2 regions of the Chromobacterium sp. ASV23 genome follow, and region 1 is predicted to be linked to the other one. Evidence: riboswitches for the same ligand, from Rfam matches in the RefSeq annotation. Region 1 holds a riboswitch; the other holds the start of a gene.
What was found. A riboswitch is a leader RNA that binds a small molecule or an ion and turns the genes downstream of it on or off. The one in region 1 is predicted to bind glycine.

Region 1 (9,738 bases):
TTCTCCAGCACGCCGGTGATCTCCTTGCGGGCCACCACCGAGTCGTCGACGAAGAAAATGTATTGATCGACTTCCAGCTGCGCGGAAGGGACATCCGGCAAGCGGGGTTCGCCCACGACGCTGGCCAGAATCTGCTCGACGTCAAGAATCGAGACCAGTTTGCCGTTTTCCAGCTCGGTGACCGCCGTGATCAGGTTTTGATTGGTGCCCGCCGCCGCCATGATGTTTTCCGGCGCGCGCACCTTGTCCCAGTCGACGCGGATGATGCGGTCGACCGAGTCCACCAGGAAGGCCTGAGTACTCTTGTTGAACTCGGTGACGATCATGGTGTCGAACTTGCTCTCGGTGTTGTGGCCAATGAATTTGGCCAGTGATATCACCGGAATGATGTTGCCGCGCAAGGACAGCACGCCTTCGACGCCAAACGGCATATTGGGCGTCTTGGTGATGGCAGGCGTCTGCGAGACTTCGCGCACCTTGAACACGTTGATGCCGAATGTTTCCCGCGTTCCCAAAGAGAACAGCAAGATCTCCATCTTGTTGGAGCCGGCCAGTTTGGTCCTGGCGTCCACACTGGCAAGCAAGGAGGCGTCGGTGCTAGGCATGTCTTAATCCCTATCCCTTGAAAATCTTGAAGAAGACCGCGGTCTAGTCCATCGGTTCCAGTTTGAGCATCTGGCGCAACTTGCTCGCCAGTTTTTGCGGCTCGAACTTGGATACGTAGGAATCGACACCGACGGATTCGCCGAGCTTCTGGTTCGATGAACCGGACAGCGACGAGTGCATCAGTACCGGAATGCCAGCAAAGCGCGGGTCGCTTTTGATCATCTTCGTCAGCATATAGCCGTCCATCTCCGGCATCTCCACATCGGTGAGGACGAGATGCAGCTCATCGGACAGCTTGCGGCCGGCCGCTTCGGCCTGTTGGGCCATTTTCTGCAGATCTTCCCAACCGCGCATGCCGTTGATGGCGTAGGTATAGCGGATATTCATCGCTTCCAGCGTGCGTTCGATCTGCTTGCGCGCCACCGCGCTGTCGTCGGCGAAGAAAATCCGGCGGTCTTCCTTGACCGGCTCGATATTGATGAAGCTGTGGCCGTCATCGATCACGCTGGTTTCAGCCAGAACTTTTTCCACATCCATCATCATCACCAGCGCGCCGTTTTCCAGCTCCGTGACAGCGGTCACCAAGCCGGCCATGCGGTTGGTGATCATGTCGGGCGGCACGCGCATGGCGGACCAGTCCAAGCGCAGAATGGTGTCGACCGCCTCGACCAGGAAGCCCTGAGTGTGGCCGTTGTACTCGGTCACGATCATGATCTCGGGGCGGTTGCTGGTGACGATGCCTGCGTACTTGGCCAGATCGATCACCGGAACCAGCGAGCCGCGCAGGCTGACCATGCCTTCCACCGAGGACGGCATTTCCGGCGCGGAGGTGATTTCCGGGGTGCGCATCACTTCGCGCACCTTGAATACATTAATACCGAACACTTCCTTGCGTCCGGTACGCTGATCATGCCCCAAGGAGAAAAGCAGGATTTCCAGCTTGTTGGTGCCTGCCAGTTTGGTTCTGGCGTCGATTTTTTTGAGAAGCTCTGACACAGAAACCTCCGCAGCATCTTTTGGAATGGCGCACTACTTCCCTTTATACGCCCAGATATGAGTTTTTCCCGGTTTTTTTTGCTTGCGGCCGCTTCTGCCGCGAGTTGGCTCACCGTAGACTGGCCATTATCATACCGTTTAAGTGTTTTTTACAAATGACAGTGAGGCGATGCCTACCATGGTTTCAAGCTTGAAGGATCAACAGCAGTTGGAGGCGGCATTTGAGCAGTTCAACGCCGTGTCGGGTCAACTCATTGATGCATATAAACAACTTGAGGCCCAGGTCAATGTTTTGAATGCCCAACTGGACGAGGCCAACAACCAGTTGCGAAAACAACGAGACGAGAATGCCGCGCTGGCGGAACGCTTGGGTTTGCTGTTGAAAGTCTTGCCGGCGGGGGTGGTGGAGTTGTCTCCTGCTGGCGAGGTGATCGCTCAGAATCTGGCGGCGGAGTCCTTGCTAAGCGGTTGTTATATCGGCGAATGCTGGGATACGGTGTTCGAAAAACTGCAGCGCAGCGAATTGGATGATACCTACGCCTTGTCGTCGGATGGCCAGGGCAGCCGTCTGACCTTGCAATATCAGGATTTACCGGCATCGGGTGGCCGAATTGTGCTTATTCACGATGTCTCGCGCCTGCATCAGCTGACCAGCGAACTGGCGCGGCAGCAAAAGTTGGCGTCGATGGGCAGCATGGCGGCTTCTCTGGCCCATCAGCTGCGCACTCCCTTGGCCAGCGCCATGCTGTATACCGCGAACCTGAAGCAGGATTTGCCGAGACCGGAGGATAGGGCGCGTTTCGTGGACAAGAGCCTGGCCAGAATGCGGGCTCTGGAAGGTTTGATACAGAATATGCTGAGCTTTGTAAGGGGACAGGTTTCGTCGCTGGAGCCGTTGGATGTCGCGGCATTGCTGGATGACGTTTGCGCAATCATGCTGCCGCAGTGTCATGACAAAAGTGTGCATTTCGATTGCCATCCGCCTGCGGTTTCTGCCATAACTGTCTTGGTGGATCGCAAGGCCTTGCAGGGCGCATTGATCAACTTGCTGGAAAACGCCTTGCAATACACGCCGGCGGGCGGGCAGGTGGGGCTGCGGGTAGAGGCCGGGGCGTCGGAAGTGGTTTTCCGGGTGGAGGACAGCGGGCCCGGTGTCGATCCCGCCGTGCAGGACAGGATTTTCGAGCCTTTTTTCACGTCGCGCCCTGGCGGTACCGGCCTTGGCTTGGCTATCGTGAAGAAAGTGGCGGAAGAGCTGGGCGGCGATGTCAGGTGTTGCAACAAGGAGGCGCATGGCGCCTGCTTTGAATTGAAATTACCGCGGGCCGGATAAACGGTTTAAGTTTGTCAGCGAATCAATCAGGGATAGAACAGGGGCAGCGATGAGACCGATTGTTAGAGTCGAGGGGAATGTCGGCACGATGATGCTGATTGGTCAGTTTGACTTCAATCTTCACAAGGATTTCCGCCAGGCCAGCCAGGAGCTGCTGGATAACGCCGCGGTGCAGGAAATACGTGTCGACTTTGACCAGGTGCCGTTTCTGGACAGTTCTGCGTTGGGCATGCTGTTGTTGCTCAAGGAGCGCGCCGCATCGCAGAAGAAGACCATGGTGCTGGTGAACTGCCACGAGGCGGTGCTGCAGGTCTTCGAGATCGCCTGTTTCAACAAGATGTTTACGATTCGCCCAGCCGGTTGAGGGCGGCTCCGCCCTGGTTGGCTTTGACTGGGGCGGTCCCGCGCCTGATTGGGTGCCGCCAGCCCTTTGGAGGAGGCGGGTGGGAGACGCTTAGCGTTCCAGATATTGCAGCTTATCCTTCACCTCCGCCCAGTCTGCGTGGTCCGGCAGCGGGTCGATGCGGTTGACGATGCTGGGCCAGTTCTTGGCCAGTTCCGCATTCAGCTGGATGAAGGCCATTTGGTCCTTGGGTAAATCGTCCTCCGCATAGATCGCGCCGACCGGGCATTCCGCCACGCACAGCGAGCAGTCTATGCACTCGTCCGGGTCTATCGCCAGGAAATTGGGGCCCTCGCGGAAGCAGTCAACCGGGCAGACTTCCACGCAGTCGGTGTATTTGCATTTGATACAGGCTTCGGTTACAACGTAGGCCATTCTTGTATCCTTCTTAAGGCTGGCTCGTGATTTAGGGATAATCGTATTTTAGCGAGAAATTCCCCGCCAAGCGCTCCAGCCGTTCGTTTCAGATGTCCATAGCCACTTACCGGGGCCGTTTCGCGCCCAGTCCAACCGGCCTGCTGCATGCGGGCTCGCTCAGCACCGCCGTTGGCAGTTATCTGGAGGCGCGCCGGCGCGGCGGCCAGTGGCTGCTGCGCATGGAGGACTTGGATCCGCCGCGCGAGGTGCCCGGCGCCGCCGCGGATATTTTGCGCACGCTGGAGGCTTTTGGCTTCGAGTGGGATGGCGAGGTGGTCTATCAGAGCCGGCGCCATGATCTATACAGAGATGCCTTGCGGCAATTGATCGCCTCCGGCCATGCCTATGCCTGCTGTTGCACGCGCAAGGAGATCGCAGCCGCGGCGCAGCGCGGGCTGGATGGCTATATCTACCCCGGCACCTGCCGCAATGGCTGTCCGGATGGCCGCGCAGGCCGCGCCTGGCGGCTGCGGGTGGCGCCGGGCGAGAGCGTTGTCTGCGATAGGCTGCAGGGCGAGTACCGGCAGAATCTGGCGCGCGACATCGGCGACTTCGTGCTGCTGCGCGCCGACGGCTTCTGGGCCTATCAACTGGCGGTGGTGGTGGACGATGCCGAGCAGGGCATCAATGATATCGTCCGCGGCGCCGATCTATTGGTGTCCACGCCGCGTCAACTGGCGGTATACGCCGCGCTGGGCTTGCCCGCGCCCACCTACTGCCACTTGCCGGTATTGACCAACGAGGCCGGCGAGAAATTGTCCAAACAGACGCTGGCGCCGGCGATTTCCGGCGTCGATGCCGCGCAGCAGCTGCGTGCCGCATTGACGCTGCTGGGGCATGCGCCACCGGACGAGTGCGGCGATCTGGCGGAGCTGTGGCGCTGGGCCTTGGCCAGTTGGTCGCTGGCTAGCGTGCCGCGCGGCCCCTTGCGCTTGCGTGCCGGCTGACTGGCTCGCATCGGCTTGGCATGACTTGCGCCGCATGCCGGTTTTTGTGAAAAAAATCGGTAATGCGACATGTTTTTGCATCAAATCTGTGTTCTAATGCGCCCTTTTTTTCGGCGCGACGCCACTTCCCCCACCGCCTGAGACGCTGACTTCGTCTATGTTGAAGCCATGACGCGTGGCGGTCGGCCGTGAGTCCGCCTGTTTCACGCATGCACGACGCCCGTTGCGGACCGGCGGCGCGCCATGCTTTCGTTCGCGATGGAGAATCAGGTTTGAGCGAAAACAGTTCTTCCCCCAAAAAAGGCTCGCTCGGAGTCTGGATGTGCACCGCCCTGGTGGTGGGCAATATGATAGGTTCCGGCGTGTTCCTGCTGCCCGCCTCGCTGGCGCCGTTTGGCGGCATTTCCTTGCTTGGCTGGCTGATCACGGCTGCTGGCGCCATCTGTCTGGCGCTGGTGTTCGCCCGCCTGTCGGCCATCCTGCCGCGCGAAGGCGGGCCATATGCTTATATTCATGCCGGCTTTGGCGATTTTGCCGGGTTTTGGATCGCCTGGGGATACTGGATCGCCTTATGGGCAGGCAATGCCGCGCTGGCGGTGGCGGCCACCAGCTATATGCAAGTGTTCTTTCCTGTTCTCGGCCATAACGAACTGCTGGCTGGCGTTTTCGCCATCAGTCTGATCTGGATCGTTACCTGGATCAACAGTCGCGGCGCGCACAGCTCGGGCGTGGTGGCGGTGGTGACGACCCTGCTCAAACTGCTGCCGCTGGCGGCGGTCACCTTCATCGGTTTTTTCCACCTGAATACCGACAATCTGGCGTTCAATCCTCACCATAAGCCCTTGTTGTCCTCGCTGTCCGCGACCATGGCGCTGACGCTTTGGGCTTTCCTCGGCCTGGAGTCGGCCTCAGTGCCGGCCGGCGATGTCGATCAGCCAGAGAAGACCATTCCGCGGGCCACCGTCATCGGCACCTTGCTGGCCACCGTGCTGTACATCCTGTCCACGATATCGCTGATGGGCTTGATGCCTTCCGATGTGCTGGCAGCGTCGCAGGCACCGTTTGCCGATGCGGCCCGGTTGATGTGGGGGGATTGGGGTTATTGGCTGGTCGGTTTCGGCGCGGTCGTGTCCTGCTTCGGCGCCCTCAACGGCTGGAGCTTGATGCAGGCGCATGTGCCGGCAGCTGCGGCCAAGGACAAGCTGTTTCCCAGCCGCTTCAATCAGCGCAATGCGGCGGGCGTGCCGATCTTCGGCCTAGTACTGTCCAGCACCTTGGTCACCATCCTGATGGCGATGAAATACGCCGGCGGCGACAGCGGAGTGAAGATTTTCGAGTTCATCATCCTGCTGGCCACCGCCACCACCTTGTTGCCATACGCGTTCTGCTCGATGGCGCTGATCGCCATCATGTTGATGCGCGGCAAGGCGTTTGCGCCGCGCGATTACGTGGCGCCGGGCTTCTTCGCCGGCATCGGTTTTGTGTATTCCTTGTGGGCGCTTTACGGCTCCGGCGCAGAGATCGTGATGTGGGGCATGCTGTTGTTGATGCTCGGCCTGCCGATTTATGTCTGGCAGTTGAAAGAGCGCCACGCCGATGATTGAGCGGCGGAAGCGGGATGAATGCCAAAGCGCAGCGCGAAAGCCTGCGCTTTTTTCGTTTCCGAATAGTTTTTATTGATAAAAATGTGCGCTTATTTTCTTTGAGAAACATTTATTCAGACTGTTTGACATCGAAATAAACTCGGCTTGCCAAGGCGGGGAGATGCCCACCATAATCGGCGAGTCATACAGGAGAGAGCGGCACCCGCGGCCGCCGCCGAAGGCGCAAGCGCACCCGCTAATCGCTCAGGCAAAAGGACTGTATCATCGAGCCGGCGGCCGCCGGCTTGCGCAATCTGGAGAGCGGCGCCCGCGCGGCGTCCACCGAAGGGGCTAACGGCTTATCCGGCCGGAAAATCTCAGGTGCAGGGACAGAGGGGTGTGGTTGATAGAGGCTATCCACACTTTTCTCGAAGGAACCGCGCCATGACGGCCCCGAAACGTACTCCGCTGTTTGAAGCCCACATTGCCGCCGGCGCCAAGATGGTCGATTTCGCCGGTTGGGAAATGCCCATCCATTACGGTTCCCAGCTGAAAGAGCACGAAATCGTCCGCACCGACGCCGGCATGTTCGACGTCTCCCACATGACGGTGATCGACATCACCGGTTCCGACGCCAAGGCCTGGCTGCAAAAACTGATCGCCAACGATGTGGCCAAGCTCGGCTTCGAGGGCAAGGCCTTGTATTCCGGCATGCTGACGCCTCAGGGCACCGTCGTCGACGATCTGATCGTCTATCTCACTGCCTATGGCTACCGCATGGTGGTCAATGCCGGCACCACCGAGAAAGACCTGGCCTGGATGGAAGCCCAGAAGGCTGGCTTCGACGTGGCGCTCAAGGTGCGCCGCGACCTGGCGATGCTGGCGGTGCAAGGCCCCAAGGCCATTGAAAAAGTCTGTTCCATCAAGCCGGAATTGGCTGATGCCATCCGCGCGCTGAAAGTGTTCCAGGGCCTGCCGCAGGGCGAATGGTTCTACGCCCGCACCGGCTATACCGGTGAAGATGGCCTGGAAATCATGATTCCCGCCGCCGAAGCCGTTTCCTTCTTCGAACAATTGCAAGCCGTCGGCGTCGCGCCCATCGGCCTGGGCGCGCGCGATACGCTGCGCCTGGAAGCCGGCATGAATTTGTACGGCCACGACATGGACGAAACCGTGTCGCCGCTGGAAGCTGGCATGGGGTGGACCATCGCCTGGGAGCCGGCCGAGCGCCAATTCAATGGCCGTGAGGCGCTGGAAGCGCAAAAAGCCGCCGGCGTCAAAATGAAGCAGGTGGGTCTGGTGCTGGAAGGCCGCGGCGTGCTGCGCGAAGGCCAGAAGGTCCTGGTGGAAGGCGTCGGCGAAGGCGTGATCACCAGCGGCACTTTCTCGCCGACGCTGAAGCACTCCATCGCCATCGCCCGCGTGCCGGCCGCCACCGGCGCTGCCGCCCAAGTGGACCTGCGCGGCACGCTGACCGATGTGCGCGTAGTGAAGATGCCCTTCGTGCGTAACGGCAAGAAAGTATTCGAATAATCGGGCAGCGTCCTTGCGACGACTGCCGTCACCATTGATCCGATCTTAAGCTGGAGAACTTCAAGATGAGCAATATCCCCGCCGAACTGAAATACGTCGAGAGCCACGAATGGCTGCGCCTGGAAGCTGATGGCTCCGTGACCGTGGGCATCACCGCCCACGCACAGGAACTGTTGGGCGACATCGTCTTCGTCGAGCTGCCCAAGATCGGCAGCGTACTGGCCAAGGAAGAACAGGCTGGCGCGGTGGAATCGGTTAAGGCGGCTTCCGACGTCTACTGTCCGATCGCCGGCGAAGTGCTGGAAGTGAATGGCGAGCTGGAAGGCGCGCCGGATCTGGCCAATAACGATCCGTACGGCGCGGGCTGGTTCTTCAAGATCAAGCCGGCCAATGCGTCCGACCTGGACGGCCTGATGGATGCCGCCGCCTACGCCAAGGAAATCGGCGCTTGATGTGATACGCCCCTTAGTCGCAAGACACAGGGGCGTTTGTTTTTTAGCCACGAAAACCACGAAAAGACACGAAAGATAACAGAAAGCCTATTCCGGCTTCTCTCAGTGTGAGCGGCTTTTCGGCTTCGCGTCATGCCGTTCGTGTCCTTTCATGGTTTCCGTGGCAAAAGAAAGGTCTTGTATGTCTCTTGCCGAACTCTTCAATCGTCACGAATTCCTCTCCCGCCACATCGGCCCCAATGACGCCGAGCGCGCCGAGATGCTGGCCGCCATCGGCGCGCCGTCCATCGATGCCTTGGTCGACCAGACTCTGCCGGCCGACATCCGCCTGAACCGCCGTCTGGACCTGCCAGCGCCGCAGCCGGAAGCGGAGGCGCTGGCCGCGCTGAAGGCTGTCGCAGCCAAGAACGTGGTCAACAAGTCCTTCATCGGCCTGGGTTACTACCCGGTGCTGACGCCCACCGTCATCCTGCGTAATGTCCTGGAAAATCCGGGCTGGTACACCGCTTACACCCCGTACCAGGCCGAGATCGCCCAGGGCCGGCTGGAGGCGCTGCTGAACTTCCAGCAGATGGTGATCGACCTGACCGGCCTGGAAATGGCCAATGCCTCGCTGCTGGACGAGGCCACCGCTGCCGCCGAGGCGATGGCCATGGCCAAGCGCGTGTCCAAATCCAAGTCCGTCAGTTTCTTTGTCGACAGCCGCGTGCTGCCGCAGACGCTGGACGTGATGAAGACCCGCGCCAAGTACTTCGGCTTCGAGCTGGTGCAGGGCCATCCGGAAGAGGCCGGCAACGGCGACTACTTCGGCGCCTTGTTCCAGTATCCGGGCGAAGCCGGCGATCTGATCGATCTGACCCCGCATATCGCCGCAGTCAAGGCCAAGGGCGGCATCGTCGCCGTCGCCGCCGACGTGATGGCGCTGGTGGCCTTGAAGTCTCCGGGCGAAATGGGCGCTGACATCGCGCTGGGCAATACCCAGCGCTTCGGCGTGCCGATGGGCTTCGGCGGCCCGCACGCGGCTTACTTCGCGTTCAAGGACGAGATGAAGCGCTCGGCGCCGGGGCGCATCATCGGCGTGTCCATAGACGCCAAGGGCAAGACCGCGCTGCGCATGGCGCTGCAGACCCGCGAGCAGCACATCCGCCGCGAGAAGGCCAACTCCAACATCTGCACCAGCCAGGTGCTGCTGGCCAATATCGCCGGCCTGTACGCCGTCTATCACGGCCCGCAAGGCGTCAAGCGCATCGCCGCCCGCATCCATCGCCTGGCCGCCATCTTCGCCCACGCGGTGCAAGCCGCCGGCGGCAAGCTGGTGTTCGACCGCTTCTACGACTCGGTGCAAGTGGACGCTCCTAAAGCCGACGCCATCTACGCCGCCGCGCTGGCCGCCGGCTACAACCTGCGCCGTGTCGGCAAGACTGTGCTCGGCGTGGCTTTCCACGAAGCCGCCACCGAGGCGGACCTC
Region 2 (9,738 bases), on a different contig from region 1:
GTTTCGTTTCCAAGTCTCAGGTGCTGGAGCGCTCACGTTTGGGCAAGGGGCATTGGGTAGAGATTCCGCCGGATAGTTACCCGACTATCCGGCAGACGGTGGCGCTGCTGACGCCGGCGGCAGGCCATCCGCAAGCCCGGCAATTGTTCGATTACCTTTTCAGTCCCGAATCGCAGAAAATCTGGCGCGCGTATGGCTATGCCAAGCCGTGAGGCGCGAATCATGAGCCATGGCTTGCGATGCGTGATGCAAAACACCCCGCGAAAGCGGGGCGGGGTGTCAGTGATGATCGTGGCGGTAGGCGAAAACCGGCAACTGCCACTCGCGCCACAGCGCGGTCATTCGCAGCGCCAGGCCGAAGGCGAAGCTGGCGGCGATGTTCCAGTCGTGAGCAACCTCCAGCGCGTTTAATCCCAGGTAGAGAATGGCCACCAAGAGCGATACGCTGGCATACAGCTCGCGACGGAACACGATGGGCACGCGATTGCACAAGACGTCGCGCAGAATGCCGCCGGCAATGCCGGTGATCATGCCGGCCATGACCACGATGACCGGGTGATAGTGCATGCCTAGCGCCACATCGCAGCCGATGATGGTGAAAGCCACCAGGCCCAGCGCATCCAGCACCAGGAATAACCGGTTCAGATGGCGCATGAAGCGCGCGGCCAGCACGGCGGCGATGCCGCCGGCCACCACCAGCAACACGTACTCCGGGTGTTGCGTCCAGCCTATCGGGTAGCGGCCGAGCACGATGTCGCGCACGGTGCCGCCGCCCAGCGCGGTGAGGAAGGCGATGACGGTGACGCCGAAGATGTCCATGTGGCGGCGGCCCGCAGCCAGCGCGCCGGTCATCGCTTCCGCGGTGATGGCGATCAAATAGATCAGGCTCAGCATGGCAAGCTCCCGCGCGCGGTGGCGGCGGATTGGCGTGAAAAAGGGAAAAGAGCGTCTACTGGCGCGGCGGGCAAAAGCGCGCGGCCGATGGCGGGTGCGGACAAGGCAGTCTCCTGGGTGGATTCCGGGTTGCGGAACAGCCTCTCCCCTTGTCCTTTTACCTGAGAGTTGCATGGCCGGCGGCCACTTGCCCCTTCGGTGGACCGCTCGCGGCGGCCTCTCTCCAATCGGCTTGAATCAATGGTGCACTGCGGTACTGCTTGCCTGAGCGATTATGGGAGTTTGCGTCTTCGGCGGGGGCGGCGCCCCTCTCTCCCGCAGCGCGTCAAATATTAGCCATTGCTGTTTTAATAGTCAATATTTAGAACCTATTGATGATCATTTTCCTGCATGGACCAATTGCGGCGGAGGGATGGCGCAGAGTGGATGGGATCAGTAGAAGCGACGCCAGGGGCTGTTGACGTTTGGTGAGTGGATCGCGTTTGAGCCGATTTGGACCGGAGGCAAGGACTGGGCAAAGCGGCCTCCGGCCCAAAGCGGCCAAACCCGCAGGGCCGGGTGCCTTTCGCGCCGACTCTTCGTTGTTCCGCGCTGGCAGAGAATGACTATGCGGCGCGCGAAACGCCTCGATTCGGCGCTAAATGCGCTCCGGCGCGACCGCTCACCAAACGTCAACAGCCCCTAGCCAAACCTGCGAAAGCGTTTGAGGTGGGTTGGCGATAAAACCGGAGCGCCTGTCGGCGCCCCGGCATGGTGCGTCAGGAGTCCTTCTGCTGCTTGGCGGCGGCAGCCGGCTTGACGGTTTTGACTGCGGCAGGCGCTTGGCCGTTGGCCTTGGCCGCGGGCTTGCGGGCTGGCGCAGGCTTGGCTGGCGCGGCAGCTGTTTGAGCCTCGGCTTTTACGGTTGGGGCGGGATGGGCTGCGCCTGGCTTGGTCGCCGGTTTGGCCGCCGCCGGTTTGCGCGTGGAGGTGGTCTTGGCTGGCGCCGGCTGGATTTCAGACTTGGCCGTCGGAACGATAGCTTTGGCGGCAGGGGACTGAGCCGGAGCCGGAGCCGGCTTGACTGCAACCGTTTCCGTCGCGCGAGGGGCGGCCGGCTGAATCGCGGCCTTGTCCAGAATGGCCTGGCGGTCTTGTTCGGACAGACCAAGCACATTCGCCGCCTGTTCCAGCCGTTGCTGTTGCTCCGCAGGAATGTCATGGCGATTCACCAGCAGCAGGTCGCGCACCAGCATCCAGGCCTGGTGGCGGATGTGCTGGTCGGGCAGCAGCGTGCTCAAGCCGTTCAGCGCGCGCTGATGATCGGCACGCACCAGGGCGACCTGTTTGCGGACGGTAGCCTTCAGCTGCATCAGCGTCAGCGGATATTCGCGCTGCACGCCGCGCATGGTGCGGCGGATGGCGTTGAACGGCCGTTCATCGATGACGCCCATGCCGATGCCGACATAGACCAGCAGCCGGATGAAGCCATCAGCCAGCGTGCCTTGTTCGAAGCTCGGGTCCAGCGCCTCGCGCTTCAGGCGCGCCAGCTCGCGGCTTTCCCAGGTGAGCGCCTGCTTGCGCTCTTCGCCGGCGGGCTGCACGCCTATCAGCGTGGCCAGTTGCGGCGATTCGTAAATCCCGCGGAATAGTTGTTCCTGGGCGGCGTCGCGCAGGTCGCGGTAATGATCCAGCGACTGGACGATGAAGTCAGACATCCGCTCCTGCCACTGCCACAGCGGATTGTCCGCGGAAACCGGGCGGCGTTGTTCGCGCACCTTGGCGGCGAGTCCGGGCAGCCACCACAGCCAGGGGTTCTTCGGCGAGATCAGCGTGCGTTCGAAGCGGGCGGGATGCAGCTCGCGCAGCAGGCGGGCGCTGGCCTCGTTGCTGAAGGCGCGCACCACGGGGGACAGATAGCGGTCGTACACGCCCTGGTTGATTTCGGAGACGCGTTTCACCACCTCGAAAGCCTGCTCGTCTTCGCGGCCGTCATCCAGCGCCAGGATGTCGGATACATCGCGGGCTTCGAAACGGATGATGTAGCGGCCTTCGATGTATTCCTGGCCCGGCGCGTCCGGGGCGATGTCTTCGATGATGGCTTCGTACAGGCCGGGCGCCAGCACGTCGATCAGGTCCAGCGCGTTGGCGAACTCGCTGTGCTCCTTGTTGGCCACGCCGGCGGACACGAAGATGCCGAGGTGCCCCACTTTGTTGTGCAGGCAGTAGACGATGGTCTGCTCGTTGTTGCGGATGTCCTCGACGCTGTCGTACAGGTCGGCGATCCAGTTCAGCGCCTGCTGCGGCGGGGTGATGTTGTCGCCCCAGGAGGCGAACACCATGATGGGCGAGCGGATGTTGCGCATGTCCACGCGCATCGTGCCGTCATGGCTGGTGATCTTGCCGTGGACCAGATCGTTGCCGACGAACAGCTTCTGGGTGATCCACTCCATCTCCACCTTGTTCAGCAGGTAGTGGCCGCCCCACCAGCGTTCGAAATCGAGATAGCGTTGCGGCTCGGTATCCACCTTGGAGTACAGATTGTAGGACTTCTTCCAAAGGGTGTTGGCCGGGTCCAGCTTCTCGAAGTTTTCCACCAGATGGGCGCCGTCGAAGTGGCCGTTGCCCAGGTCGCCGGCCAGCGAGGCGCTCCAGGTGCCGCCGTTCAGGCCACCGGCGTAACGCATGGGGTTCTTGCCGCGCACGCCGGCCCAGTAGGACAGCGGCGAGCCGGCCAGCAGGATCGGGCCAACCAGATCCGGCGCCACCGAAGCCAACATGGCCAGCGCCCAGCCGCCCTGGCAGTTGCCGATGACGAAGGGCTTGCCGTCGCTGTTCGGGTGCAGTTCGTTGACGCGCTTGAGGAAATGGCCTTCGGCCTTGGCCACGCTTTCTATGGTTTGGCCCGGCACAGGTTGCGGGAAGAACATCACGAAGTAGCAGGGATGTCCCTGCTGCAGCGCGATGCCGATTTCGCTGTCCATCTTGAAGCCGCCAATGCCGGGGCCGTGGCCGGCGCGCGGGTCGATGACCACGAAGGGGCGCTTGGCCGGATCGGTGGCTGGGCTGCCCTCCGGCGGCTTGATCGCCGCCAGCGCGTAGTTGGCCGGATCGGGCAGCTCGCGCGCGTCCATGATGATGGTGTAGTCGAACACCAGCACCGGCGGCTTGCCGCTTTCACAGTGTTCCAGATAGGTGGCGCCGCGCTGATACAGCGTGTCCCAATACAGAACACCGCGCTGGCAGGCGTCCAGCCAGTAATCAAACAACGGTTGGGCAAACGGGATTTTCCCGTCTCGAACTGCAGTAGTTGACCACATTGCAACCCCTTGCGTTTTGATGAGTGGAAACGGTGTGCGGCCAAGGCAACGGCCTTGGCTGCCACTGTACTCGTTATCTGCTGCAATGCAATAAATGCGAATGGTCTTGAGGCGATGTGTGGCGCGCAGCCATCAGCTTGTTGCACTGCAACTATTGTTTCGAGTGGCAGAGGTCGACAGAGTTTCCAGCGATTTGACCATCACCACGCTGCGATAGGCTTTGTCCGGCCATTGCAGCGGGGCTTCCACGCGGTAGCCGCGCCGCTGATAGCGGCGGACCAGGTGGGTGGCGTCCTGGGCGGTATCCAAGCGAATGGCGGCGCAGCCTTGCGTTCGCGCCCAGTTTTCCGCCGCGTCCAATAGTCGTTCGCCCAGGCCGTGGCCTTGCCATTCCGGCGCGACGGCCAGTTGCGACAGCACGGCGCCGTCGGGTTGTCGGAATTGCAGGCAAGGCGAGTTGAGTCGGGCGCGATGCACCGTGACGGTGCCGGCCAGCTGGTTTTGGTGCCAGGCCAGCAGGCAGTGGCCGCCCTGGATGCGGCGGCGGGTCACGTCGGGGCTTTGATCCACCGCGGTGTAGCGCAGCCCCATCGCGGCCAGTTGGGCGTAGGCGTGGTGCAGCAGATCGGTCAATTGTTCTATCGAATCGGATTCGGTTAAGGGTCGCAGCGTGAACATGGGAAGGTTTCTTCAGGGGGCGAGACCCTCATGAAGCAAGCGTCATGCCTGGTGGAGATGGGGCCGTCCCCAGTCGCCGGCCATTTCCTCGCTGATCAGGTCTTCCGCGATGAAGTCCAGAAAGGCGCGGACGGCCGGCGACAGGCCGCGGCGGGTAGGGAAGGCCGCATGCAGGATGCCCCAGGGAAAGTCGTATTGCGGCAGAATATGGCTAAGCCGTCCATCGGCCAGCGCTTGGTGGCAGACATTGGTGGGCAGCGCGGCGATGCCGATGCCGGCGATGGCGGCCTGCAGCAGCACGATCATGTCGTCGGTCATCAGTCGGGGCGCATCGATGTGAATGGTGTAGGTCTGGCCGACATTGTCCAGCAGCACCCACTGGCCGCGGCCGTCCGGCCGGCTCATCGTCAGCGCGGGCAGCGCGGCCAGCCGCTCTGGCGCTTGCGGTTCGCCGTGCTTTTCCAGGAAGGCGGGGCTGGCCACCAGGATGACCCGGCTCTTGCCCAAGGTGCGCACGACCAGGCTGGCGCTGTCTTCGATGACGTTGCGCACCCGGAGCGCCACGTCCACCCCTTCCTCGATCAGGTCCACCCTGCGGTTGGTGGCCTCCAGCGCCACCCGCACCTGAGGGTGGCGCGCCAGAAAGCGCGGCAGCGCGGCGCTGAGCATGGTCTTGGCCAGCAGTTCCGGGCAGCTGACCCGTATCAGGCCGCGCGGTTCGGCGCTGCTTTGCAGGATGGTCTCATCGGCGGCCTCGGCTTCGGCCAGCATGGCCTGGCAGCGTTGATAATACTGGCTGCCGATTTCCGTCAGCGACAGGCGGCGCGTAGTCCGTTGCAGCAGGCGCACGCCCAGGCGGCTTTCCAGTTCCGCTACCCGCCGCGACAGCGTGGACTTGGGGATGCCCAGCACCCGGGAGGCCGCCATGAAGCCGCCGTGCTCCACCACTTTGGCGAAGTACATCAGATCGTTCAGGTCTCGCATGATTGTCTCGCTGGTGGAACAATGTTTCCGATTTTAGCAGTCTAGTTCGGATTGTTGCTCGTGCTTATCATGCACACATCTCCACCGCACCGCGAAAGACCCGAATATGAAACTGCTGCATCTCGATTCCAGCATCCTGGCCGACAACTCGGTTACCCGCGAATTGTCCGCCGTAGTGGCCAACACGCTGCGTCAGCGTCACGCCAATGTCGAAACCATCTACCGCGATCTGGCGGCCAATCCGATCGCTCACCTGTCCGGCGAAATCGTCGGCGCGCGTTTCGTGCCGGAGACGGACTGGACGCCGCTGCAGCGCAGCGAGGCTGCCTTGACCGATCAACTGATCGAGGAGTTCGTCGCAGCCGACGTGCTGGTGATCGGCGCGCCGATGTACAACTTTTCCATCCCGACTCAGTTGAAGAGCTGGATCGACCGCGTGGCCGCCGCCGGCCGCACCTTTAAGTACACCGAGAACGGCGCGGTGGGTCTGGTGCCCAACAAGAAGGTGATTGTGGTGTCCGCCCGCGGCGGCGTGCACAGCGGCGAGCAGGGCAGCCTGATGGACTTCCAGGAAGATTATCTGGTGAAGGTATTGGGTTTCCTGGGCGTGAGCGACGTCGAAATCATCCGAGCCGAGGCCATCGGCATGGGTCCGGACAAGCGCGCCACGTCGATCCACCTGGCGAAGGAAGCCATCGCCAAGCTGGCGCTGTAACAGCCAATGCAAAGCAGGCCCGGCGCATTGCAGCCGGGCCTGCTTGCGTCTAGTCCAACGGCAACTTCAGCGCCTGCTCCACGCTGGGCTCGGTCAGGTAGCGCCGCATGATGGCGCGCAATGTGCCGTCGCGGTACATCTTGCGCAGCTCGTCCTGCCACAACGCGGCGGCTTGCTGGCTGAAGCGCGCCTTGCTCAGCACGATGCTGCCCGCGGTGATTTCGCTGTCCGGGAAAAAGTCGTGCACCGTCACCTGCTGGGCGGCCTGATGGCTTTGCAGCCAAGGATCGAAGCTGATGGGGTGGCCGAAAGAGGCCGTCACCACGCCGCTGCAGACCATTTTATACAGATCGTCCTCGTTGGCGGCGGTGACAATCTTGTGCTGTTGCGCCAATCCATCCAGAAACTTGTCTTCGGCCGGGCTGTGGCGGTAGCCGCGCACCATGCCCCAGCGCAGGTCCGGCAGCTTGAGCAGCGCATCCAGCGTGGAGACATTCACGCCGCGGTGCAGCAGCACCAGATTCTTGCTGTGATGGTAGACCACCATCCACAAATAGCGTTGTCGCTCCGGCGTCACGGTGGTGGAACTGCCGATGTCGGCCTGGCCTATCTCCAGCAGCTTCAATACGCGCAGCCGCGGATAATCGCCTTCGCTCTGGATGGGGCAATTCAGCCTGCGGGCCAGTTCGTGAAGGATGTCCGGATCATAACCCTTGCCCAAGTGATAGGCGACGCCGAAGTTGTAATAGGCGATGGTCAGCGGACCGCCGGGACAGGCGGGGTTGGGAGTCGATTGAGCGGTAGCCAGCCAAAGCGAAAGCGCGCAGCCTGCAAGCAGTTTCATCGATCACTCCGTGTAGACGAGATGACATTGCCGTTCTTTTCAGTCTAGCGGCAACTGCATCATTTGCTTGGCGGCCCCTTCGCTGAGGTGGCGCCGCAGGATGTTGAGCAGGCTGTCATCCTGATACATTTTCTTTAGCTCCAAATGCCAATGCTCGGCCGCCTCTTGCGAAAACCTTGCCTTGCTCAGGGCCAGGCCGCTGGCGATGGTTTCTCCGGACGGAAACAAATCCACCACGAGGATGCGTTTGGCGACCTGCGGGTCGCGCAGCCAGCGCCCGTAGCTGGTGGGCAGCGAGAACGCGGCGGTCACGATGCCGTCGTCTAGCATGCGGAACAGATCGTCTTCGTCATTCGCCATCACCAGTTTGTTTTCTGCCTTCATCTGCGCCAGCAATTGATCCTGCTGCGCACTGTGTCGGTAGCCGCGTATGGCGCCCCAGCGCAAGGCCGGGTCGCGCAATAGCTCCGGCAGCGCGCGCGCATGGATGGACGGATGCAGCAGCACCATGTTTCGGGTGTGGTTGTAAGGGAAGATCCAGGCGTAGGCCAGCCGATCCGGCGTGGCCAGGGTGGAAGTGCCAAGGTCGATCTGGCCGCTTTCCAGCATCTTCAGCGCGCGCAGCCGCGGCAGCTCCGTTTCGCTGGCTATTGGGCAATGCAGCCGCCGGGCCAGCTCGCGCACCATGTCTACGTCGTAGCCGTTGCCGTCGCGATAGGCGACGCCGAACTTGTAGAACCCCACGCGTAGCGGGCCGTTGGGGCAGGCCGGATTGGGCGCGGCGTGGCTGGGGAGGGCCAGCAGGCACGAGGCCAGCCACGCCACGGCAAGGTTAGAGCGAATGCGATTCAGCGAGGCGATGGCGTGCATGAGTCCCGAACCCGTGCGGCGACCTGTTCCGTGCCCATGGGATGCGGGCACGGCGATGCCGCGTTGTTATTCCTCGCTGATTATAGTCAAGCCGATTACGCTGTCGCGCGATAAGCCGCGGCTGCGTTGTGGTAGCGTCTGGACTGCCGCTCCACCCATTGTTCCGTCGCCTGGGCTGCCGCTAGCAAGGCTTTGTCGCCGCGTTTCAGCGATTCCAGCTGCAAGATGGATACATCGTTCAGGCCCATGGTGGCCAGCGCGCAGCGCAGATACGGCGTCAAAAAGTCGGGCTGCCAATCCGGTTTGGACTGCATCGGCCCGCCGCTGGCCACGATGACGAAAACGGGCCGGTTGTTCAGCAGGCCGTGTTTGCCATCCGGCCCGCCGCGGAAGGTTCGGCCGGGGCGCATCACCAGGTCCAGCCAGACTTTCAGCGCGGCCGGCACGGTAAAATTGTGCATGGGCGTGGACAGGATTAAGCAGTCGCAGGCCTCCAGTTCGGCAATCAGCTGTTCTGATAGCGCTAACGCCTGCCGTTGCGCATGGTTGCGCGCGTCTTCGCGCATCAGACTGGCTTCGACAAACTCCCGGTTGATGGCATGGAGCGGCAGCAAAGAGAGATCGCGCTCGATAAGGGCGGGCGAGCCGGCCTGCGCCAGCCGCGCGGCCAGCAGCTTGCCGGCCTGGAGGCTATGAGAGTCGGCGCCATTTGGGCTGGCGTTGACGTGCAGAATGCTTGGCATGTTCAGTCCTCGCTTAGTGGCTGCATAAAGCGCAAGGCGGTGGCGACCAGGCCCTGGCGATAATAAAAGCGATGGCCCAGGGTGTTGGACATCGGCGTGTCCAGCAACAGCTTGGCGCAACCATGGCTGCGGGCCAGCTGTTTCAAATGGTTCATCAGGGTTTCGCCCAGGCGTTGGCCGCGGCAGCGTTCATCGGTGACGAGGTCGTCCACATACATGTGCCGGCCATGCACCAGGTTTTCCATGGGACGCCAGCCGGCCAGGGCGGCCAGCTCGCCGTCGCGGTATAGTCCAAGCAGCCGGTAGCCTTGACGGGTCTGGCGCTGCCAGCGCGCGACCAGCTCATCGGCATCCATGAGGTGGGGGCGGAATTGCCGCATCAGCGCAAAGCTGGCGCGGACTGTTTCTGCGGTGTCAATGTCACGGATTTCAAGACGCATGGCTGGTGTCCTGTCGGTATCGTGGTTAATATCAGAGTTCTTACATCATGCAAAATATCAGAGCTTTGATATTATGATCAAGTCATCAAGGGCGGCGTTGCCGGAGCCGGGCGAGGGCAAGCGCGGCGAAGACGGGCATATAGGCTATCTATTGCGTCAGGCCGCTGCGGGCCAACATTTGCGGATGGAGCGCGCATTGGCGGATTTGGGCGTGACGCCGCCGCAGTTCGTGGTGCTGACGATGCTGGCGGCCTATCCCGGACATTCCAAT

Region 2: linked by a shared signal. The riboswitch ahead of JHD59_RS07550 (trimeric intracellular cation channel family protein) and the one ahead of gcvT (glycine cleavage system aminomethyltransferase GcvT) in region 1 are both predicted to bind glycine.

The regions. Positions count from the first base shown of each region.
Region 1 is NZ_JAELTR010000038.1:2,301-12,038, forward strand. It holds gene JHD59_RS14910 (chemotaxis protein) at 1-605, opposite strand, end outside; gene JHD59_RS14915 (chemotaxis protein) at 649-1,602, opposite strand; gene JHD59_RS14920 (PAS domain-containing sensor histidine kinase) at 1,781-2,935, shown strand; gene JHD59_RS14925 (STAS domain-containing protein) at 2,985-3,299, shown strand; gene fdxA (ferredoxin FdxA) at 3,390-3,713, opposite strand; gene gluQRS (tRNA glutamyl-Q(34) synthetase GluQRS) at 3,806-4,702, shown strand; gene JHD59_RS14940 (amino acid permease) at 5,023-6,306, shown strand; glycine riboswitch at 6,483-6,575, shown strand; glycine riboswitch at 6,590-6,688, shown strand; gene gcvT (glycine cleavage system aminomethyltransferase GcvT) at 6,730-7,818, shown strand; gene gcvH (glycine cleavage system protein GcvH) at 7,884-8,270, shown strand; gene gcvP (aminomethyl-transferring glycine dehydrogenase) at 8,452-9,738, shown strand, end outside.
Region 2 is NZ_JAELTR010000012.1:51,035-60,772, reverse strand. It holds gene modA (molybdate ABC transporter substrate-binding protein) at 1-212, shown strand, start outside; gene JHD59_RS07550 (trimeric intracellular cation channel family protein) at 280-894, opposite strand; glycine riboswitch at 1,034-1,131, opposite strand; glycine riboswitch at 1,136-1,222, opposite strand; gene JHD59_RS07545 (DUF3141 domain-containing protein) at 1,653-4,193, opposite strand; gene JHD59_RS07540 (GNAT family N-acetyltransferase) at 4,326-4,871, opposite strand; gene JHD59_RS07535 (LysR substrate-binding domain-containing protein) at 4,914-5,855, opposite strand; gene JHD59_RS07530 (FMN-dependent NADH-azoreductase) at 5,962-6,570, shown strand; gene JHD59_RS07525 (ABC transporter substrate-binding protein) at 6,620-7,414, opposite strand; gene JHD59_RS07520 (ABC transporter substrate-binding protein) at 7,454-8,284, opposite strand; gene JHD59_RS07515 (FMN-dependent NADH-azoreductase) at 8,380-9,027, opposite strand; gene JHD59_RS07510 (GNAT family N-acetyltransferase) at 9,030-9,467, opposite strand; gene JHD59_RS07505 (MarR family winged helix-turn-helix transcriptional regulator) at 9,541-9,738, shown strand, end outside.